2 linked regions of the Sandaracinus amylolyticus genome follow. Each later gene encodes a partner of the first gene's protein in a complex. Links are inferred from orthologs where the notes say so. Each region holds a gene or a part of one and is shown on either strand. Other genes may lie near its edges.

Region 1 (11,148 bases):
CGATCCCGTGCGCGAGATCTCGTGGATCGATCCGCTCGACGAGAGCATCGACATCACCGAGCTCGCGACGCCGCGCCGCAACCCCGTCGCCACCACCGTCGGCGGCGTGCTCGTCATCGCGGGAGGCCAGGCCGAGGGCGAGCCGCTCTTCGAGGTCGCGCGCCTGCGCAGCGACGGGGTCGCGCTCGAGGGCAGTCCGACCGAGGTGCGCGAAGGCGCGGTGCTCGTCGCGCCGCAGCGTCGCGTCGGCGTTCTGCTCGGCGGTCTCGCGGCCGACGGCACGACGGTCCGCGACGATACGCTCGTCGTCACCGGCTGCCCCGACGCGTGCCGCGTCAGCGTCGGCACGCCCTGGGCCTTCCCGCGACTCCGCCCCGCGACCGCCGAGACCGTCGGCGGCGTGTGGCTGCTCGGCGGCGAGGCGGCCGACGGCACCGCCCAGGCCACGGTCGAGATCGTGAAGCGCGTGGGCGACGCCGTCTCGATCGAGGAGCTCGCCGATGGTCTGCCCACCGCCCGCGCTCGCGCCGGCGCCGCGCTCTTCGCCGACGGCATCGTCGCGATCATCGGCGGCGTCGACGACGAGGGCGAAGAGCTCCGCTCGATGGCGCTTTGTTGGCCCCGCGAGCTCGACCCCTTGAACTAACGAGCCCGTCCGGACGACCCAAGGGTCCGCCCCGGTCCGAGTTGTCTCCACCGAGCGAGGCACCGTATCCTCCGCCAGACTTCTCGCTGTCCTGGCGGGCCCACTTAGATTCGTCGTGTCTCGAGTGGCGCGCGCCCATGCTCCGGACGCTCGAAAAGTACGAAATCCTCGAGGAGATCGGCCACGGTGGGATGGCCACGGTCTTCCGCGCCCGCGATTCGAAGCTCGATCGCCTGGTCGCGCTGAAGGTCATGCACCCGCACCTGCGCGGCTCGAAGGAAGCGCGCGCCCGGTTCCGCCGCGAGGCCCAGGGTGTTGCGCGCCTGCGCCACCCCTGCGTCCTCGAGATCTACGACTACTCCGGTGAAGACTCCGAGGAGTCGTTCATCGCGACCGAGCTCCTCACGGGCCCGACGCTCCGCAAGTTCGCCGACGACCACCCGAGCATCCCCGCGGAAATCGCCGCGTGCTTCGCGATCGAGATGTGCCGCGCGCTCTCGGCCGCGCACGAGAAGGGCATCGTCCACCGCGACGTGAAGCCCGAGAACATCCTGATCCACGAAGCGCGGTGCGTGAAGCTGACCGACTTCGGCATCGCCGACATGGTCGACTCGCACACGATGACCGCGACCGGCCAGATCCTCGGCTCGCCCGGTCACATGTCGCCCGAGCAGATCGAAGGGCGCGACTGCGACGCGCGCACCGACGTCTTCTCGCTCGGCACGGTCCTCTACTTCCTCGCGTGCGGGAAGCTGCCGTTCATCGGGCGCAACCCGCACCAGGTCCTCAAGCGCATCGTCGACGGCGACTACGCCGATCCGCTGCGCGTCCAGCCGGCGATCGGCGGCAAGCTGCGCGCGATCATCGTGCGCGCGCTCGCCCACGATCCCGCGGCGCGTTACGCGACCGCGGCCGATCTCGAGCGCGATCTGCGCGCATTCGTCGCCGACGTCGGCATCGACGATCCGGCCGCGACGCTCGCCGAGTACCTCGGCGACCCCACGCGCATCGCGCACGAGATCACGCAGCGCACGATCGTCGCGTGCACCGCGCTCGGCAAGAAGGCGCGCGACGCGGGCGACGTGCCCGCCGCGCTCGATCAGTTCGGTCGCGTGCTCGCGCTCGACAACGGGAACGCGGAAGTGCTCGCGCTCGTCGAGAGCGTGGGCCGCGCGCGCCGCCGCACGCGCACGCTCGCGATCGCCGGCGCGACGATCGGCGCGCTCGCGCTCGCATCGCTCGGCGGCTGGATGATGGTCGGCGATCAAGACGCGCGCGCCGGCACGATCGAGGTGCCGATCACCGCGGCCGATCCGCAGGACGCGGGATCGATCGTCTCCGCGCCGCCCGATGCCACGACGACGAGCACGAGCGTGGTCGCGCTCGCCGAGCCCGACGCCGGCGCTCCCATCGCCGCCGAGCCCGACGCCGGCCGCACGCGCATCGCGACCACACCGCGCCGCAGCGATCCCGATCCCGACCCCGGCGCGCCGCCGCGCCACGTCGTGTTCGCGTTCAACCCGGTCAGCGTCCGCATCGGCGTCGATGGCCGCACGCCCGAGCCGTACGGCCCGCGCTTCCAGAACATCGAGCTCACGCCGGGGCGCCATCACTTCTTCGTCGAGTCGATCGAGAGCTGCTGCGAGACCGCGAGCTTCGACGAGACGATCCCTGCGGGCGAAGGCAGCTACCTGCTCCGTCGCACGCTCGAGAGCCGTCCCGCGCTGCTCGTCGTCTACACGAACGTCGCCGCCGACGTCGTGGTCGGCGACGGGGTGGCGCGCGGCCGGGCCAACGGGCTCATCGAGGTCCCGATCACGAGCGCGTCGCGCCGCGCCGAGCTCGAGTACACCGTGACAGCCGAGGGGCACCGCGAGTATAGAGGGCGCGTGGCTCTCTCCGCGGGCACGGATCGCATCGAGCGCGTGACGCTGGAGGCCGAGGAGCCGCCGCGCTGATGTGCACACGCGTCGAGGAACGCGCAGGCGCGCTCGTCCTCGGCGTGCTGCTCGTCGCGGTGCTCGCCGTGCTCGCTCCAGCGCGCGCGCGCGCCGGCGACATCGAGGACTTCGAGATCGCGCGCCAGGCGTACGAGCAGCGCGACTTCTCTCGCGCGGTCTTCTACTTCGAGCAGCTCGTCGGCGGCGACGTGCCGCGCCTCTCGAGCGCCGCGCTCGTCGCCGAAGCGCGCAAATACCTCGGCGCCGCGTACGTGTTCGTCGGGCGTCGCGAGGCCGCGCGCGAGCAGTTCGAGCGCCTGCTGCGCGAGCAACCGACGTACGTGCTCGACCCGCTGCTCTTTCCGCTCGAGGTCCAAGAGCTCTTCGCGTCGGTCCGCGAGCGCCTCGAGCTCGAGCGCCGCGAGGCCGAGGCCCGTGCCGCCGTCGAAGCGCGCGCGGCGCGTGAGCGCGAGCGAGCGCGACGTCTCCTCTCGTTCGCCGAGGAAGAGATCCGTCTCGAGCTCCCGAACTCGCGCTGGCTCGCGCTCGTCCCGTTCGGCATCGGCCAGTTCCAGAACGGCGACGACCCGCTCGGCTGGACGTTCCTCCTCTCCGAGACCGCGTTCGCCGGCGTCGCGATCGGCGCGCTCATCTGGCACCAGGAGCTCTCCTCGCAGGTCGCGCGTGCCCAGACGGTCGGCGACATCGACGCGGTGCAGGAGGGCAATCGCCTCCTCGAGATCGCGTTCGGGATCCACTGGGCGGGCCTCGGCGCGCTCGCGGCGTTCGCCATCGCCGGGATCGTCGAGGCCCAGATCCGCTTCGTCCCGACCCGTGTCGTCACCGAGCGCCGCCGCGCGCCCGAGGAGCTCCGCGAGGATCTGGACACGGACACCGGTCCGATCCAGGAAGCGGGTCCCACCGTCTCCGACCTCCACATCGGGCTGGGGATCGGCGGGCTCTCGCTGTCATTCTCGTTCTGAAACGGCCTGTCGGGGATCGCGCGTGATCCGTTTTCGCGTGATGTTCCTTGACAGGCCGAGGGCCGCCGGTAAAGTTCCGGCCTCCCGCTGCCAGGGATGGCTCTTTGCGCCCGATTTTCGCGCGCAGGAGCTCTCGAGCAGAGGTGCTTCGAGCGCTCGTCGGCTCTCCTTCCAGGAAGCGGACGCTGCACGCGGAGCCAAGTTCGCCGATTCGCGGACTGACCGCCGCGAAGAGTCTCCCCGATCGACCGACCTTCCGAGTATCGATGCCGACCATCAACCAGCTCGTTCGTAAGGGTCGCGAGAAGGTGCGCCACAAGACGGCGTCCCCCGCGCTCCAGGAGTGCCCGCAGAAGCGCGGCGTCTGCACCCGCGTGTACACGACCACGCCGAAGAAGCCGAACTCGGCGCTCCGCAAGGTCGCCCGCGTGCGCCTCTCGAACGGCATCGAGGTCACGACGTACATCCCGGGTGAGGGCCACAACCTGCAGGAGCACTCGGTCGTGCTCATCCGCGGTGGCCGCGTGAAGGATCTCCCCGGCGTGCGCTACCACGTCGTCCGTGGCGCGCTCGACGCGTCGGGCGCGTCGGGCCCGTCGAACACGAACAAGGCGATCCGCACGCAGGGTCGTTCGAAGTACGGCGTCAAGCGCGCCAAGAAGTGAGCAGGTAGGAGCCCACCATGCCGCGCCGTCGCGAAGTCCCCAAGCGCAAGATCCTTCCCGATCCGAAGTTCCACGATCGGATGATCGCGAAGTTCTGCAACGTCGTCATGAAGGACGGCAAGAAGAGCACGGCCGAGCACATCGTGTACGGCGCGCTCGACGTGATCGGCAATCGCTACAAGGAGGACCCGATCGAGGTCTTCCGCAAGGCGATCGACACGGTGAAGCCGAAGGTCGAGGTCAAGAGCCGCCGCGTCGGTGGCGCGACCTACCAGGTGCCCGTCGAGGTCCGCCCCGAACGCCGCGTCGCGCTCGCGATGCGCTGGCTCGTCGACTACGCCCGCGATCGCGGCGAGAAGACGATGGTCGAGCGCCTCGCGGCCGAGCTGAAGGAAGCGTCCGAGGGCCGTGGCAACGCGGTCAAGAAGCGCGAGGACGTGCACAAGATGGCCGACGCGAACAAGGCGTTCGCGCACTACCGCTGGTGAGATCACGCAGCGCGGGAGTCTCGACTCCCGCGCTGATTCCGTTCATACGGACGGCCCTTCCTTCGATCCTGATTGCAGGAGTCGATTCGAGACGATGACGACCGCCACATAGGCCAGTGAGCCGCTGACAAAGACTGTCTCGAAGAGACAGCAAGCGCGCTGACTGGAACCCTCTCTGGAAAAGGGTGCTCCGAGGGAGAGCACGAAAGGCCAGAGGGGGTTTTCGTCTATCCAGGCCTCGATACCGATTCGAATCCCACTCCCGAAGAAACACCCCGCCTCGGAGAACGACCGTGCCCCGCGAGTACCCGCTCGAGAGAACGCGCAACATCGGCATCATGGCGCACATCGATGCCGGCAAGACCACGACGACCGAGCGCATCCTCTTCTACACGGGCGTCAACTACAAGATCGGCGAAGTCCACGACGGCGCTGCGACCATGGACTACATGGAGCAGGAGCAGGAGCGTGGAATCACGATCACCTCCGCGGCGACGACCTGCTTTTGGCGTCCGGAGCTGGGCCTGTTCAACGGCCAGCAGTTCCGCGTGAACATCATCGACACCCCCGGCCACGTCGACTTCACGATCGAAGTCGAGCGCTCGCTGCGCGTGCTCGATGGCGCGGTGACGGTGTTCGACGGCGTCGCCGGCGTCGAGCCGCAGTCCGAGACGGTGTGGCGTCAGGCCGACCGTTGGCGTGTTCCGCGCATCTGCTTCATCAACAAGATGGACCGCGCGGGCGCGAACTTCGACCGCTCGTTCCTGTCGATCAAGGAGCGCCTCGGCGCGAACGCGATCGCGGTGCAGCTGCCCCTCGGCACCGAGGAGAACCACCGCGGCATCCTCGACATCGTCCGCATGAAGGCGTTCGTCTTCCACGACGACGCGAAGGGCTCGAAGTACGACGTCGTCGAGATCCCGGCGGAGTACCAGGACCAGGCGAACAAGACGCGCGAGCGTCTGCTCGAGGCGGTCGCCGAGCTCGATGACAAGCTCATGGAGCGCTACCTCGAGGGCGACACGAGCTTCAGCGTCGACGAGATCTTGAGCGCGCTCCGGACTGGCACCCTCGCGTTCAAGTGCGTGCCCGTCATCTGCGGGTCGGCCTTCAAGAACAAGGGCGTCCAGCTCCTGCTCAACGCGGTCGTCGACTTCCTCCCGTCGCCCCTCGACATCCCGCCCGTGCAGGGCGAGGACGTCGACGACGCGGAGAAGAAGCTCTCGCGCAAGGCGGACGACAACGAGCCCTTCGCCGGCCTCGCGTTCAAGATCATCAACGACCCGTTCGTCGGTCAGCTGACCTTCATCCGCGTCTACTCGGGCACGCTCGAGAGCGGCGCGTCGGTGCTCAACAGCACGAAGGGCAAGCGCGAGCGCATCGGTCGTCTCCTCCGCATGCACGCGAACAAGCGCGAGGAGATCAAGGACATCCAGGCGGGCAACATCTGCGCGGCCGTCGGCCTCAAGGACGTCCGCACGGGTGACACGCTCTGCGACGAGAAGCACCCGATCATCCTCGAGCGGATGATCTTCCCGGAGCCGGTCATCTCGCAGGCGATCGAGCCGAAGACGAAGGCCGATCAGACGAAGCTCGGCGAGGCGCTCGGCAAGCTGATCGCGGAGGACCCCTCGTTCCGCGCGTACACGAACGCGGAGACCGGCCAGACGATCATCGCCGGCCAGGGCGAGCTGCACCTCGAGATCATGGTCGACCGGCTCAAGCGCGAGCACAAGGTCGAGTCGAACGTCGGTGCGCCCGAAGTCGCGTACCGCGAGTCGATCCAGAAGCCCGTCAAGAAGATCGAGGGCAAGTACGTCAAGCAGTCGGGTGGTCGCGGCCAGTACGGCCACGTCTACATCGACCTCGAGCCGGGTGAGCCGGGCAGCGGCTTCGTGTTCGAGAACGGGATCGTCGGCGGCGTGGTGCCGAAGGAGTTCATCCCGCCGGTCGAGAAGGGCATCAAGGACGCGATGACGCGCGGCGTGCTCGCGGGCTATCCCGTGATCGACGTGAAGGCGCGCCTCGTCGACGGCAGCTATCACGACGTCGACTCGAACGCGAACGCGTTCGAGATCGCCGGCTCGATGGCCTTCCAGGAAGCCGCGAAGCGTTCGGGCCTCAACCTCCTCGAGCCGATGATGGCAGTCGAGGTGGTCTGTCCCGAGGACTTCATGGGCGACGTCATCGGCGACCTCAACTCGCGCCGCGGCCAGGTCAAGAACATGGACCAGCGCGGCAACATGAAGGTCGTCACCGCCGACGTGCCGCTCGCGAACATGTTCGGTTACTCGACGGATCTGCGCAGCAAGACGCAGGGTCGCGCGAGCTACACGATGACCTTCTCGCACTACGCCGCGGTGCCGAACAACGTCGCGGACGGAATCATCGCGAAGGTCAAGGGCAAGGGCTGATCGCCGCCCTCTGAAGACTCCCGCCGATATCGAAGACTAGAGGACACGAGTCATGGCCAAGGAAAAGTTCGTCCGGACCAAGCCGCACGTCAACGTCGGCACGATCGGTCACATCGATCACGGCAAGACCACGACGACCGCGGCGATCACGAAGGTCGCGGCGAAGAAGTTCGGCGGCAAGGAGATCTCGTACTCCGACATCGCCAAGGGCGGCACCGTCCGCGACGACTCGAAGATCGTCACGATCGCGGTCTCGCACGTCGAGTACGAGTCGGAGAAGCGCCACTACGCGCACGTCGACTGCCCCGGCCACGCCGACTACATCAAGAACATGATCACCGGCGCCGCCCAGATGGACGGCGCGATCCTGGTGGTCAGCGCGCTCGACGGCCCGATGCCGCAGACGAAGGAGCACGTGCTCCTCGCGGGTCAGGTCGGCGTGCCGAAGATCGTCGTCTGGCTCAACAAGGTCGACGCGGTCGAGGATCCGGACCTGCTCGAGCTCGTCGAGATGGAGGTCCGCGACCTCCTCAACAAGTACAAGTTCGACGGCGACAACGCGCCGGTCGTCCGCGGCTCGGCCCTCAAGGCCATGCAGGGCGATCCCGAGGGCGAGCAGACCGTCATCAACCTGCTCAACGCGCTCGACGCGTGGATCCCCGAGCCGGTTCGCGACACCGACAAGCCGTTCTTGATGGCGATCGAGGACGTGTTCTCGATCAAGGGCCGCGGCACGGTCGTGACGGGCCGCATCGAGCGCGGCGTGATCAAGGTCGGCGAGGAAGTCGAGATCCTCGGCTTCCGCGACACGCGCAAGACCACGGTCACCGGCGTCGAGATGTTCCGCAAGCTGCTCGACCAGGGCCAGGCTGGCGACAACGTCGGCTGCCTCCTGCGCGGCATCGAGAAGGACGACGTCGAGCGCGGCCAGGTGCTCGCGAAGCCCGGCTCGGTGAAGACGCACAAGAAGTTCAACGCCGAGGTCTACGTCCTCAAGAAGGAGGAGGGCGGCCGTCACAAGCCGTTCTTCACCAACTACCGCCCGCAGTTCTACATGCGGACGACGGACGTGACCGGCACGATCCACCTCGCCGAGGACGTGAAGATGGTCATGCCGGGCGACAACGTCTCGATGACCGTCGAGCTCATCACGTCGGTCGCGCTCGAGGAGCAGCAGCGCTTCGCGATCCGCGAGGGCGGCCGCACCGTCGGCGCCGGCGTCATCACGAAGATCATCGAGTGATCGAGTCGAGACTCTGACTCTGACTCGAACGCTGGACTCGGAAGGATAGAATCATGGCTGCTGCCACGAAGATCCGGATTCGCCTCAAGGCGTACGACCACCGCCTGCTCGACCAGAGCGCGTCGGAGATCGTCGACACCGCGAAGCGGACCGGCGCGCGCGTCGCGGGACCGATCCCGCTGCCCACCCGCATCTCGAAGTTCACGGTTCTCCGTGGCCCGCACGTCGACAAGAAGTCGCGTGAACAGTTCGAGATCCGCACTCACAAGCGCCTTCTCGACATCCTCGAGCCGAACCAGCAGACGCTCGAGGCCCTCATGAAGCTCGATCTCTCGGCGGGTGTCGAGGTCGAGATCAAGAGCTGAGCGCGGGGAACGTCATGGCAAAGATTCCGGTCTACAACCTGCGCCGCGAGAGCGTGGGCGAGCTCGAGCTGTCGGACGAAGTGTTCGGCCGCGACGTCAACGAAGCGCTTCTCTACGAAGTCGTGAAGGCGCAGCTCGCGAGCAAGCGCTCGGGCACGCACAAGACGAAGAACCGCGCCGAGGTCTCGGGCAGCACGAAGAAGATCTACCGCCAGAAGGGCACGGGCTCGGCGCGTCACGGCGACCGCAATGCCCCGAACTTCGTCGGGGGTGGTCAGGTCCACGGCCCCGTGCCGCGCGACTACTCGTACCGTCCGAACCGCAAGCAGCGCATCGGCGCGCTCGCGAGCGCGCTCTCGATGAAGCTCAAGGAAGGCCGCCTCACGGTGGTCGACACCTTCGACCTCGCCGAGATCAAGACGAAGGCGCTCGCGGGCGTCCTCTCGACCCTCAAGGTCGGCAAGAGCTCGCTGATCGTCGACGCGAAGGGCAACGACAAGCTCCAGCTGTCGGCCCGCAATCTCGACGCGCACCAGTATCTTCCGCCCGAGGGCGTCAACGTGTACGACCTGCTCCGTCACGAGCACGTCGTGCTGACCAAGAGCGCGGCGCAGGCCCTCGAGGCCCGCTGCAAGAGCGCGTGAGAGGCCGACTGCAATGCTTCCCGAGCACGTCATCAAGCGCCCGCTGATCCTGACCGAGAAGGGCAACGCTCTGCGTGAGACGCAGAACAAGTACCTCTTCGAGGTCGCGCGCGGCGCGAACAAGATCGAGATCAAGAACGCGGTCGAGACGCTCTTCAACGTCGCAGTCGTCGACGTGCAGACGATGATCGTCCGCGGTCGCATGCGCCGCATGGGACGCGGCCACGCGAAGACGCAGAACTGGAAGAAGGCGATCGTGCAGGTCCGCGAGGGCGAGACGATCGACCTCGGTGAAGGAACCTGACCCATGGCGATCCGCAAGTTCAAGCCGACGTCGGCGGGACGCCGCCACTTCGAGGTGCCGGACTTCTCGGTCCTCACCAAGGGCGCGGCGGTCGAGCGCAAGCTCACCGAGTCGCAGCACTCGAAGGCCGGCCGTAACAACAGCGGCCGCATCACCTCGCGGTTCCGCGGCGGTGGCCACAAGCGCCGCTATCGCGTCATCGACTTCAAGCGCAACAAGATCGGCGTGCCCGCGAAGGTGCACTCGATCCAGTACGACCCCAATCGCTCGGCGCGCGTCGCGCTCCTGCACTACCTCGACGGCGAGAAGGCGTACATCCTCGCGCCGGACGGCCTGAAGCAGGGCGACACGGTCGTCTCGAGCAAGAACGCCGACATCACGCCGGGCAACGCGCTTCGTCTGCGCTTCATCCCGGTGGGCACGATGGTCCACAACATCGAGCTCAAGATCGGCAAGGGCGGTCAGCTCGTCCGCTCGGCCGGCGCCGCGGCGCAGCTGATGGCGAAGGACGGCGAGTACGCGCAGGTTCGTCTGCCCAGCGGCGAGGTCCGCATGGTGCACCTGAACTGCCGCGCGACCGTCGGTCAGGTCTCGAACCTCCAGCACGCGCGCGTCTCGCACGGCAAGGCGGGTCGCACGCGCTGGCTCGGTCGCCGCCCGCACAACCGCGGTGTCGCGATGAACCCGGTCGATCACCCGATGGGTGGTGGTGAGGGTCGCACGTCCGGTGGTCGTCACCCCTGCTCGCCGTGGGGCCAGCTCGCGAAGGGCCTGAAGACCCGCACGAACAAGACGAGCGACAAGTTCATCGTCAAGCGCCGCGACAAGTGAGCGGTCGGTAGGAATCGGAGACTCGAATGGCACGCTCGCTCAAGAAGGGCCCCTTCGTCGACGCCCCGCTCGCCGCCAAGGTCGAGACGTCGGCTCGCAACAACGATCGCCGCGTCATCAAGACGTGGTCGCGTCGCTCGACGATCACCCCCGACTTCGTCGGTCTGAGCTTCAACGTCCACAACGGACGCAAGTTCATCACGGTGTTCGTCACCGAGAACATGGTCGGTCACAAGCTCGGCGAGTTCGCGCCCACGCGCACCTTCGGCGGGCACGCGGCGGATCGCAAGGCGAAGGCGCCGCCCGCCAAGAAGTGATCAAGAACGGCTCGACGGATCAGGGGCGCTGTGTTAGATCCGGCGCCCTTTTTCCCGAGCCCAGCATTTTTCCTAGCAGCAGCAGAGCGTAGGCAGAGAAAGACAATGGAAGCCATCGCGAAGGCTCGGAACCAGCGTATCGCCGTCCGCAAGGCGCGCGTGATCGCGAACCTGATCCGCGGACGCAACGCCGCCGAGGCGCTCGAGATGCTGCGCTTCACCAAGAAGGCGGCCGCGCCGATCGTGGCGAAGCTCCTCGACAGCGCGATCTCGAACGCGCGTCAGAAGGACCAGAACGTCGATCTCGA
Region 2 (11,213 bases), 5.1 Mb from region 1 along the record:
CGGTCGCTCCGCTCGTGAAAGGCAGCGGCCCGACGTTGCGATACTCGAAGGCCTTCGAGAACGGCGGCCCGAACGCGCTCATGTCCACGGCGGGCACGTCGCGCCACGGCGTCATCCGCGGCGCGCTCGCCTCGACGAAGCCCTCGCTCCCCGCACGCGCCTTGGCGCTGACCGCCACGCAGTGCGCGCGCAGCTCGTCGCCCTGCGTGAGCCGCGCCGCGACCGTCGACTGCCCCGAGCCCGCGCGCAGCGTCTCGACCGCGATCTCCGCCGCACCGACCAGCGTCGCGCCGGGCAGCTCGACGGTCAGCGAGCGCACCGTGCGCTCCGGGTCCGCGACGTGCTCGTCGATGGCGCGCACCATCGTCGCGATCACGAGCCCTCCGAACGCCCCGCGTCCCTGCTGCCACCCGTCCGGAACGGTCCACTCCCAAGGCCCCGCGGCCCCCCTCCGCGGCGTGCTCAGCGCTTCGAAATTGCTCATGCGCGCGGGAGCTTGATGTCACCGTCGCATCGGCGCGACCCGGTTCTTGACGCTCACAGAGCGTAGGGCTAGGTACCCGCACTTCGGTCGGGCAAACCTGCCTTCGTCGGCAAGGCCGCCTTCCAACGCCCGCCCTCACAGAAAGCGCGCACGGAGCCATGCAGTCGCAGGTCAGCGAGATCGATCCCGTCACCGTCGAGATCCAGGTCGAGGTTCCCTGGGATCGCGTCCAGAAGAATTTGGACGAGACGTTCACGAAGCTGCAGCGGACCGCGCGCATCAAGGGCTTCCGCCCGGGCAAGGCGCCGCGCAACGTGCTCCAGCGTCTCTTCTCGAAGGACGTGCAGGCCGAGGTCGTCTCGAACCTCGTCGAGGAGAGCGTCGTCCAGGCGGTGCAGCAGCACTCCATCCCCGTCGTCTCGCAGGCGATGATGGACGCGCGCCCCGAGCTCACGCAGGGCCAGCCCCTCACCTTCAAGGTGAAGTTCGAGGTGCGCCCGAAGGTCGAGAACCTCGAGACGACGCTCGAGCTGACGCGCACGCCCGCGACCGTGAGCGACGCCGAGATCGAGCAGGAGATCGAGCGCCTCCGCCAGCAGCACGCGATCGTGCGTCCCATCGAGGGCGAGCGCGCCGCGCAGAAGGGCGACGTCCTGATCATCGACTACGCGGTGACGATCGACGGCGAGGCCAAGCCCGACATGAAGGGCGAGAACCGCACGGTGAACCTCGGCGAGGGTCGCCTGCTCGACGAGATCGACGCGGGCCTCGTGGGCGCGAAGGTCGGCGAGAAGAAGAACATCGAGATCGCGCGCGGCGACGATGACGCGAACAAGGAGCTCGCGGGCAAGAAGGTCGTGTTCGAGGTCGACGTGAAGGAGCTGCGCGAGCGCGTGCTGCCCGACGTCGACGACGAGTTCGCGAAGGACGTCGGCGAGTACGAGACGCTCGCGGACCTCCGCACGAAGCTGCGCGCGCGCCTCGAGGAGAGCGCGAAGGCCCGCAGCGAGAGCCAGCTGCGCGAGCAGGCCGTCGAGAAGCTCGCCGAGAAGAACCCGATCCCGGTCCCGCCGTCGCTCGTGGATCAGCAGCTCCGCGCGATGCTCCAGGAGTACATGCAGATCATGCAGATGCTCGGGCAGCAGCCGGACTTCGGGAAGGACGGCTTCGACGAGATGCGCAAGCGCGCGGAGACGAAGGTCCGCGCCGCGCTCCTGCTCGGTGAGCTCTCCCGCAAGGCCGAGATCAGCGTCGCGGCCGACGAGGTCGAGGCGAAGATGCGCGAGATGGCCGAGAAGACGGGCAAGCACATCGCCAAGGTCAAGGCCGACTACGCGGGCGAGAAGCGCGAGCAGCTCGAGACGCAGATCCTGGAAGACAAGCTGATCAAGCACCTGCTCGAGCGGGCTACGATCACCGACGCCGCGCCTACTTCTTCGGAGAGCGCCGCTTCCGCCGCGGCCACCTGAGCGCTAGTTTCCTTCCCACGCGCCGACGCTCGCCGACGCAGGAGCATTTCGCCGATGAACGACCGTCCGATCGACCCGGCACGCATGACGTACTTCCCGCACGTCTACGAGACCACGCACCGCGGTGAGCGCGCGTGGGATCTCTGGAGTCGCCTCCTCCGCGATCGGATCATCTTCCTCGGCAGCGAGATCAACGACGACGTCGCGAACGTGATCATCGCGCAGCTCCTGATCCTCGAGGGCGAGGATCCGGACAAGGAGATCACGATGTACATCAACAGCCCCGGCGGCGTGATCACGTCGGGGCTCGCGATCTACGACACCATGCAGTACGTGCGCTGCCCGGTGTCGACGGTGTGCCTCGGTCAGGCCGCGTCGATGGGCGCGGTGCTGCTCGCGGCGGGCACCAAGGGTCGTCGTCGCTGCCTGCCGAACTCGCGCGTGATGATCCACCAGCCGCACGGCGGCGCGCGCGGCCAGGCGACCGACATCGAGATCCAGGCGCGCGAGATCCTCCACCTGCGCGGCCGGCTGAACGAGATCCTCGCGAAGCACACCGGCCAGTCGATCGAGCAGGTGAAGAACGACACCGAGCGCGATCGTTTCCTCGCCGCGAACGAGGCCAAGGAGTACGGCCTCATCGACGAGGTCATCGCGCACCGGAAGCAGCTCTGAACCACGCGCTCGGAGCGTGCCCCTCCCTCTTCACGGGAGGGGCTCAACTCACCGGCCACCCGCGTTGCTACCGCGGAACGCCGGCACTAGACTCTCTCGGTGATTCTCGCGGTCGGGTGCGGCGCCGTCCTCTCGGAGGACGCGCGGCTCCGATCGAGACGAACGTCGCATCGAGAAGCTCAATTTTGCTCAGAGCAGGGGACGGGTCGGACTGATGCCGGTCGATCGTAGGCGCGACGAGGGTCACGGGAATCTGCAGTGCTCTTTCTGCGGCAAGTCGCAGAAGGAAGTGAAGAAGCTCATCGCAGGGCCGACGGTCTACATCTGCGACGAGTGCATCGCGCTCTGCAACGACATCATCGCGGAGGAGGTCGACCGCGAGGACTCGTTCCAGAGCGGGACGCCGCTGCCGAAGCCCAGCGAGATCAAGGCGGTTCTCGACGAGTACGTGATCGGACAGGAGCGCGCGAAGAAGATCCTGTCGGTCGCGGTCCACAACCACTACAAGCGCATCGACTCGCGCGTGGGGCAGGACGACGTCGAGCTGCAGAAGTCGAACATCCTGCTGATCGGCCCGACCGGCACCGGCAAGACGCTGCTCGCGCAGACGCTCGCCCGCGTGCTGAACGTGCCGTTCGCCATCGCGGATGCGACGACGCTGACCGAGGCGGGCTACGTCGGCGAGGACGTCGAGAACATCATCGTCCAGCTGCTCCAGAACGCCGATCACGACGTCGAGCGCGCGCAGCGCGGCATCGTCTACATCGACGAGATCGACAAGATCGCGCGCAAGGGCGACAACCCGTCGATCACGCGCGACGTGAGCGGCGAGGGCGTGCAGCAGGCGCTGCTGAAGATCATCGAGGGCACCGTCGCGAACGTGCCCCCGAAGGGCGGCCGCAAGCACCCGCAGCAGGACTTCCTGCAGGTCGACACGACCAACATCCTCTTCATCTGCGGCGGCGCGTTCGTCGGCCTCGAGCAGATCATCGAGCGCCGCATCGGCGAGCGCTCGCTCGGCTTCGGCGCGGACGTGCCGAGCAAGAAGGACAAGCGCCTCGGCGAGGTGCTCGCTCAGGCGCAGCCCGAGGATCTGATCAAGGCGGGCCTCATCCCGGAGTTCGTCGGTCGTCTGCCCGTCGTGGCGACGCTCAACGAGCTGACCGAGGAAGCGCTGATCGACATCCTCACCCAGCCGAAGAACGCGCTGGTCAAGCAGTTCCAGAAGCTGTTCGAGATGGACGGCGTGCGCCTCAAGTTCACCCGCAGCGCGCTCCAGGCGGTCGCGCGCGAGGCGCTCAAGCGCAACGCCGGTGCACGTGGTCTCCGCGCGATCCTCGAGAACGCGATGCTCGAGACCATGTACGACATCCCGGCGCGCTCGGGCGTGAAGGAAGTGCACGTCAACGACGACGTGATCCTTCGCGGAGAGAAGCCGCTGATGGTGCTGGAGAAGGAAGCCGGCCTCGCGTGATCCCTCCCGCGTGTTTCTCGGTGCCGTGATCGACGGCAACCGTGATACACGCATGAAGGGCCCTTGGTACGGCCTGATCTGATCGGGGGGAGGAGCGAGCGGATGTTCTTCAACAAGAGCGACAACGGCGGGGCGCCGAAGAAGCAGCGCGTGCTTCCGCTGCTGCCCCTGCGGGACATCATCGTGTTCCCGCACATGGTCGTGCCGCTCTTCGTGGGCCGCGAGAAGTCGATCGCCGCGCTCGAAGAGGCGATGGCGCAGGACAAGGAGATCCTGCTCGCCGCACAGAAGAAGGCGAAGACCAACGATCCGACGCCCGACGACATCTACACGATGGGCACCGTCGGATCGATCGAGCAGATGCTGCGCCTGCCCGACGGCACCGTGAAGGTGATGGTCCTCGGCAAGCGTCGCGCTCGCATCAAGAAGTTCGTCCCGAGCGACGACTTCTTCCTGTGCGAGGTCGAGAACGTCGAGGACAAGTACGTCGCGAGCGTCGAGCTCGAGGCGCTCACGCGCAGCGTGCAGTCGACGTTCGAGACGTACGTGAAGCTGAACAAGCGCATCGCGCCCGAGACGCTGATGCAGGTTCAGACCATCGACGATCCGGTCCGGCTCGCGGACGCGATCGTCGTGCATCTCTCCGCGGTGAAGCTCCACGACAAGCAGGAGATCCTGGAGACCACCGATGCCGCGAAGCGGCTCGAGCGCCTGTTCGAGCTGATGAACGCGGAAATCGAGATCTTGAACGTCGAGAAGAAGATCCGTTCTCGCGTCAAGAAGCAGATGGAGAAGACGCAGAAGGAGTACTACCTCAACGAGCAGATGCAGGCGATCCAGAAGGAGCTCGGCGAGCGCGACGAGTTCAAGTCTGAGATCCAAGAGCTCGAAGAGAAGATCAAGACGAAGAAGCTCTCCAAGGAAGCCGAGGGCCGCGTCAAGAAGGAGCTCCGGAAGCTCAAGATGATGCAGCCGATGAGTGCGGAGGCGACGGTCGTCCGCAACTACATCGACTGGGTGCTCAACCTCCCGTGGGAGGACAAGAGCGAAGAGAACTACGACATCGAGGCCGCGGAGCGCATCCTCGACGAGGACCACTACGGCCTGAAGAAGGTCAAGGAGCGCGTCCTCGAGTACCTCGCGGTGCAGGCGCTCGTCCGCAAGCTCAAGGGCCCGGTGCTCTGCCTCGTGGGGCCGCCGGGCGTCGGCAAGACGTCGCTCGCGCGCTCGATCGCGCGCAGCACGGGCCGCAAGTTCGTGCGCCTCTCGCTCGGTGGCGTGCGCGACGAGGCCGAGATCCGCGGCCACCGCCGGACGTACATCGGCGCGCTCCCGGGCCGCATCATCCAGAGCCTGCGCAAGGCCGGCGCGAACAACCCGGTCTTCCTGCTCGACGAGATCGACAAGATGTCGAGCGACTTCCGCGGCGACCCGGCTGCGGCGCTGCTCGAGGTGCTCGACCCCGAGCAGAACAAGTCGTTCAACGACCACTACCTCGATCTCGATTACGACCTCTCCGACGTCATGTTCATCACGACGGCGAACTCGCTCGGCGGCATCCCGATGCCGCTGCGAGACCGCATGGAGATCATCGAGCTCAGCGGCTACACGGAGTTCGAGAAGCTGAACATCGCGGTGCGCTACCTCGTGCCGCGACAGAAGCAGGAAGCCGGGCTCGAGCAGGCCGACGTCGATCTCACCGAGAACGCGATCCGCACGATCATCCATCACTACACGAAGGAGTCGGGCGTTCGTAACCTCGAGCGCGAGATCGGCAGCGTGTGCCGCAAGGTCGCGCGCCAGGTGCTGAAGGATCAGCAGCAGGGCAAGACCGGGCTCAGCTATCGCATCGCGGCGAAGAACGTCCCGCAGTACCTCGGTGTCCCGCGCTTCCGCTCGAACAAGACGAGCGAGCACGACGAGGTCGGCCTGACGAACGGCCTCGCGTACACGACGTACGGCGGCACGATCCTCGAGTGCGAGGTGAGCGTGGTGCCCGGCAAGGGCAAGCTCGTGATCACCGGCCTGCTCGAGAAGGGGATGCAGGAGTCCGCGCAGGCGGCGATGAGCTACATCCGCTCGCGCCAGCAGATGCTCGGGCTCGCGAGCAAGAGCGAGGACGGCGAGGACTTCCACTCGAAGGTCGACGTCCACGTGCACTTCCCCGAGTTCGTTCCGAAGGACGGACCGAGCGCGGGCGTGACCATCGCGACGTCGATCGCGAGCGCGCTGATGAAGATCCCGGTGCGCCGCACGGTGGCGATGACCGGCGAGATCACGCTGCGTGGGCGCGTGATGCCGATCGGCGGGCTCAAGGAGAAGATGCTCGCGGCGCATCGCGCGGGCATCCAGACGATCCTCGTGCCGCGCGAGAACCGGAAGGACCTGCGCGAGATCCCGAAGCGCGTGCTCAACGCGATGCGCGTCGTGCTCGTCGAGCACATGGACGAGGTGCTGCGCGAGGCGCTCGTGCTCAGCGATCCCGACGCGGTCTTCGGCAAGCGCGTGCGCCCGATGGAGTACGTCGGCGGGCGTCTCGTGGAGCACGGTGACGGCGGCGAGGGGCCCGGCGAAGGCGTCCCGACGCCGACGGTCGAAGCGCCCGGCGCGCAGCAGTAACGAACCCACAGCCAGCGAAACGAAGCGGACGGGCAGGTTGACGCAGTGCGTCGACTTGCCCGTTCTGCGTTGTCCTGTATCTCTGCCGGCCGTGCGGGAGCCACGCTTCACCCGAGCGCCGCTCGTGAGCCGGATCCGTGAGGTGCGCTCGCTCGCGCCCGCCGAGATCGACGCGATGTGGACGCTCTTCTCGCGTCACTACGACGACGTGACGCGCGAGACGTTCGAGCGCGATCTCGCGCGCAAGCAGCACGTCATCCTCCTGCGCGCTGCGTCCGACCCGGGCGGTGCGATGTCGCGGCAGATCGTCGGGTTCTCGACGATCGAGGTCGATCGGCGCGTCGTCGGTGGGCGCGAGGTCGTGTCGATCTTCTCGGGCGACACGATCGTCGAGCGGCGCTACTGGGGGACACGCGCGCTGCACCGCGCGTTCTTCCGCTTCGTCATGGCGCTCAAGCTCGCGAGCCCGACGGCGGCGGTGTACTGGTTCCTGATCACGAAGGGCTACAAGACGTATCTGCTGCTCACGCGGAACTTCCCGGAGCACTGGCCGCGTCACGATCGACCGACCCCGCCCTGGCAGCAGACGATCCTCGACGAGCTCGCGACGCGGCGCTTCGGCGATGCGTACGACGCACGCCGCGGCGTGCTGTGCTTCGCGGACTCGGGGCACGGACGGCTGCGCGCGGACGTCGCGCCGATCGATGCCGCGCTCGCGTGTGATCCCGACGTGCGCTTCTTCGTGGAGCGCAACCCCGGCGCGCCGCGCGGCGACGAGCTCTGTTGCCTCGGCCGCGTGGGCGTGGGGCTCGCGATGCAGTTCGGTCGGAAGCAGCTCGCGCGCGCGCTCGAGGGCGCCTGATGTTGCTCTCGGCGTTCCACACCGCGTGGATCGGCTCGATGCTCCCGGCGCAGCGGCGCTTCGCGCGCGCGCTCGCGAAGCCGCGCGAGACACAGCTCGCGAAGCTCGAGGCGCACCTGCGCGCGCATGAGGCGACCGCGTACGGTCGCGCGCACGGCTTCGAATCGGTGCTCAGAGCACACGATTCGCTCGGCGCGTGGCAGCGTCGCCTGCCGGTCGCGCGATGGGACGCGCTCGAGCCGTGGATCGACCGCGTCGCGCACGGCGAGCCGCGCGTGCTGAGCGTCGAGCCGCCGCGCTGCTTCGAGCGCTCGGGCGGATCGACGTCGGCGACCAAGCTCCTGCCGATCACGGCGCGCTTCTTGGCCGAGATCGGCGAGGCGACGTCGTCGTGGCTCGTCGATCTGCATCGACGTCATCCGCTGATCGGCAGGCGCAGCTACTGGTCGATCTCGCCCGTCGCGCGCGCTGCGCAGCGCACGCCGGGCGGCATCCCGATCGGGATGAGCGACGACGCCGAGTATTTCGGCAGCATCGCGCGCGACGTGATCGCGCGCTCGATGGCCGTGCCGTCGCACGTCGCGAGCGCGCCGGACGTCGACACGTGGCGCAGCGAGACCGTGCGACACCTCTTGTCGGCCGGAGACCTCGCGCTGATCTCGGTGTGGTCGCCGAGCTTCCTGACGCTCTTGCTCGAGTGGACCGAGGCGAACCTCGACGCGCTCCTCGGGACGATCCCGGTGCGGCGCGCGGAGTCGATCCGTCGTGGGCTCGATCGCGAGGGGCGCTTCGTCGTGGAAGCGCTGTGGCCGGAGCTCGCGCTGATCTCGTGCTGGGCCGATGGGCCCGCGCGCGCCCTCCTGCCCGTGCTGAAGCGCTTCGTCGCGCGCACCACGATGCAGCCGAAAGGACTGCTCGCGACCGAGGGCGTGGTGAGCGTTCCGCTCGGCGACGAGGAGAGCGCACCGATCGCGATCACGTCGCACTTCCTCGAGTGGATCGATCTCGACCATCCGACGCGCGCGCCGCTGCTCTCCGACGCGCTGCGCGTGGGCGGCACGTACTCGCCGCTGCTCACGACCGGCGCGGGCCTCGCGCGTTATCACCTCGCGGACGTCGTGCGCGTCGTCGGCATGGAGCGCGCGACGCCGCGCATTCGCTTCGAGGGCAAGCTCGATCGCGTGAGCGACGTCGCGGGCGAGAAGCTTCACGCGTCGTTCGTCGAGCGCTGCGTCGACGACGCGCTGCGCGCGACGATCGGCGACCCTCGCTTCGTGCTGCTCGCTCCTCGCGAGCGGCCCGCGGGCTATCGCTTGTACGTCGAGAGCGAGGCCGACGAGGGCTCGTTGAGCGAGCTCGCGAACGCGCTCGATCGCGGGCTCGCCGCGTCGCACCCGTACTCGTACGCGCGCGACCTCGGACAGCTCGCGCCGATCGATGCGCGTCGGGTCGCGCGCGGCGAAGCGCGGTACCTCGAGGTGATGATCGCGCGCGGCCAGCGCGCGGGAGACGTGAAGCCCTCGCGTCTCGACACCAAGGACGGCTGGGACGCGATCTTCGGAGTGCCCTCATGACGAGCATGCGAGCGCGCGCGGGACGGCTTCGGGATCATTGGTACGTCGCCGCGCGGAGCGACGAGGTCACGACCAAGAAGCCGCACGGCAGCGTGATCCTCGAGGAGCCGCTCGTCCTCTTCCGTACGTCGAAGGGGCGCGTCGTCGCGCTCGAGGATCGCTGCGCGCATCGCAACGCGAAGCTCAGCGAAGGTGACGTCTTCGACGATCGGCTCGGCTGCCCGTACCACGGCTGGACGTACGACTGCGAAGGTCGCCTCGTGAACGTGCCGAGCGAAGGGCCACGCTCGCTCCCGGTGCTCGAGTGCAGCGTGCCTCGCTTCCACGTGCTCGAGCGCTACGGGCTCGTCTGGGTGTGGATGGGCCACGGCGCGCCCGACGGAGCGCCCTTCGTGATCCCGCACTTCGACGCCGAAGGACGCAGCGACGAAGAGGGCTGGGGCGGCTACTGGATGACCACGGACTTCGCGAACGGGGTGACGAACCTCGTCGAGAACTTCATGGACGTCCCGCACACGGTCTTCGTGCACAAGGGCTGGTTCCGCCGCACCGCGAACAAGAAGATCAAGACGCAGGTCGAGCGCACGAAGGACAGCGTCCTCGTCACCTACGATCAGCCGTCCGACAGCATCGGGTTCACCGGGCGCATCCTGAACCCGAGCGGCGCGCCGATGGTGCACACCGACAAGTTCTACATGCCGAACGTCACGCGCGTGGACTACGACTTCGGCGGTGAGCGCGGGTTCGTGATCACGTCGACGTGCACGCCGCGCGGTCCGTTCGACACGCGCGTGTACACGCGCATCAGCTATCAGCTCGGTCGCTGGAACCGTCTCGCGCGGCACCTCCTCCCGCCGTACACGCGCGAGGTGATCCGACAGGACGTCGTGATCATGCGGAACCAGGGCGACAACCTGCAGCGCTACGGCGGCGCGCCGCGCTTCCTCTCGACCGCGGCAGACGTGCTGCACCAGCACATCGAGGCGCTGCGCGATCACGCGACGCGCGGCGAGGATGCGCCCGAGCCGCGCGTCGACGTGATCGAGATGTGGATCTAAACGAGCGCCATCTCGAAGCCGGGCGCGCGATCGAGCGTGATCGGCGCGCCCTCGTAGCCCGCAGCGTGCACCGAGTAGAGGGTGATCGGGACGCTCTCCACGACGTACGGCCGCAGCGCGGCACCCAGCGCGAACCGTGCGTACTCCGGGAGCGCGACGAAGTGCGCGCGCTCGTCGCGCGTTCGGTCGCGGACGAGATCGATCATCGCGCGCAGCACGTCGGGTCGATCGACCTCGAGGTGCGTGAGATAGAGGATCTTCATGGTCTCGCCGTCGCGCGGGATGCGCATCCACGGCTCGAGCACGCGCCCCGCGAGCGCGAGGTGGCGCGGCACGCGCGACACGAACGTCTCCTTCGCGGCGCTCGGTGACCACGGCGCGACACAGCCGACGATCGCGCCGCGCGCGTCCTCCGCGATCACGAAGCGCTCGATCGAGTGCCCCGGCCACGCGCGGAGCCGGCGCGCGAAGTCCCCGCGATATCCCGCGAATCGCGCCTTCTGCCGCGCCTCGTAGAACGCCGCGAGCGACTCGTGATCACGAGACGTCGCGGCGCGCACGCGCACGTCGCGGAGCCGCGGGCGCGGCCAGAGCGGCCATCGAGCGAGCACGCTCTGCATGCGGAACGGCGCGAGCGGCAGGTACGTCGGACCGCCCTTCCCTCTCCGATCGATCAGCGCCGCGCGCGCGAGCGTGTTCGCGTCCATCACCGCGGTGACGAACACCGACGCTCCGTCGAGCTCCTCGATCTCGCTCGCGCGCGCGACCAGCGCGCCGTACGCGCGGCGCCACGACACGAGCAGCCGGCGATCCTGCGCGATGCGCAGATCGCCGAGGTACGCGACCTTCACCGGGGCGCCGTGCGCCCATCCGTCGCGCACCGTGATCGTGCCGACGCCGCCGATCTCGCCCGCGCGCTCGCACACGATCACGAGGTGACGATCGCTCTGGCAGCGCAGCAGCGCGAAGAAGTCGGGCCCGCGTCGATACCCCACCTC

Evidence for each region.
Region 2: the proteins of rpsG (region 1) and tig are in contact, whole or in part, in a crystal structure (PDB 3GTY), measured with the Thermotoga maritima proteins. The link is inferred for Sandaracinus amylolyticus from one-to-one orthologs. Residues at the interface, in WP_004081843.1 of Thermotoga maritima: Lys34, Lys52, Lys55, Glu59, Arg62, Gln63, Glu66, Asn67, Lys69, Val71, Arg95, Ala109, Lys110, Lys111, Gly112, Arg113, Pro114, Glu117, Glu121, Ile124, Ala125, Tyr127, Asn128, Asn129, Thr130, Gly131, Lys135, Asp139, Arg142, Met143; in WP_004081061.1 of Thermotoga maritima: Glu122, Val124, Val129, Leu130, Tyr133, Glu188, Gly259, Ile262, Tyr263, Glu266, Ser270, Glu273, Gln274, Glu277, Arg308, Gln311, Ile312, Ser315, Tyr316, Glu325, Arg329, Arg336, Leu363, Phe366, Trp367, Arg373, Leu377, Arg381, Leu384, Glu387.

The regions. Positions count from the first base shown.
Region 1 is NZ_CP011125.1:9,059,357-9,070,504, reverse strand. What follows is about bases 3,255-5,986. They hold rpsG (30S ribosomal protein S7), read left to right. Parts: upstream 3,255-4,251; coding sequence 4,252-4,722; downstream 4,723-5,986. Other genes in these bases: fusA (elongation factor G), read left to right, coding at 5,016-5,986; rpsL (30S ribosomal protein S12), read left to right, coding at 3,836-4,234; DB32_RS38240 (tetratricopeptide repeat protein), read left to right, coding at 3,255-3,569. In the rest of the region: DB32_RS48805 (Kelch repeat-containing protein), read left to right, coding at 1-646; DB32_RS48800 (serine/threonine-protein kinase), read left to right, coding at 784-2,604; more of DB32_RS38240, read left to right, coding at 2,604-3,254; more of fusA, read left to right, coding at 5,987-7,136; tuf (elongation factor Tu), read left to right, coding at 7,189-8,379; rpsJ (30S ribosomal protein S10), read left to right, coding at 8,433-8,744; rplD (50S ribosomal protein L4), read left to right, coding at 8,759-9,388; DB32_RS38205 (50S ribosomal protein L23), read left to right, coding at 9,402-9,692; rplB (50S ribosomal protein L2), read left to right, coding at 9,696-10,523; rpsS (30S ribosomal protein S19), read left to right, coding at 10,550-10,840; rplV (50S ribosomal protein L22), read left to right, coding at 10,946-11,148.
Region 2 is NZ_CP011125.1:3,936,406-3,947,618, reverse strand. Bases 1-2,797 are described here. They hold tig (trigger factor), read left to right. Parts: upstream 1-642; coding sequence 643-1,953; downstream 1,954-2,797. Other genes in these bases: clpP (ATP-dependent Clp endopeptidase proteolytic subunit ClpP), read left to right, coding at 2,008-2,628; DB32_RS16855 (acyl-CoA thioesterase), read right to left, coding at 1-484. Also shown: ATP-dependent Clp protease ATP-binding subunit ClpX, read left to right, coding at 2,843-4,102; lon (endopeptidase La), read left to right, coding at 4,205-6,721; DB32_RS16830 (hypothetical protein), read left to right, coding at 6,846-7,583; DB32_RS16825 (GH3 family acyl-acid amido synthetase), read left to right, coding at 7,583-9,157; DB32_RS16820 (aromatic ring-hydroxylating dioxygenase subunit alpha), read left to right, coding at 9,154-10,215; DB32_RS16815 (hypothetical protein), read right to left, coding at 10,212-11,213. UniProt on the Bacillus subtilis protein: Involved in protein export. Acts as a chaperone by maintaining the newly synthesized protein in an open conformation. Functions as a peptidyl-prolyl cis-trans isomerase.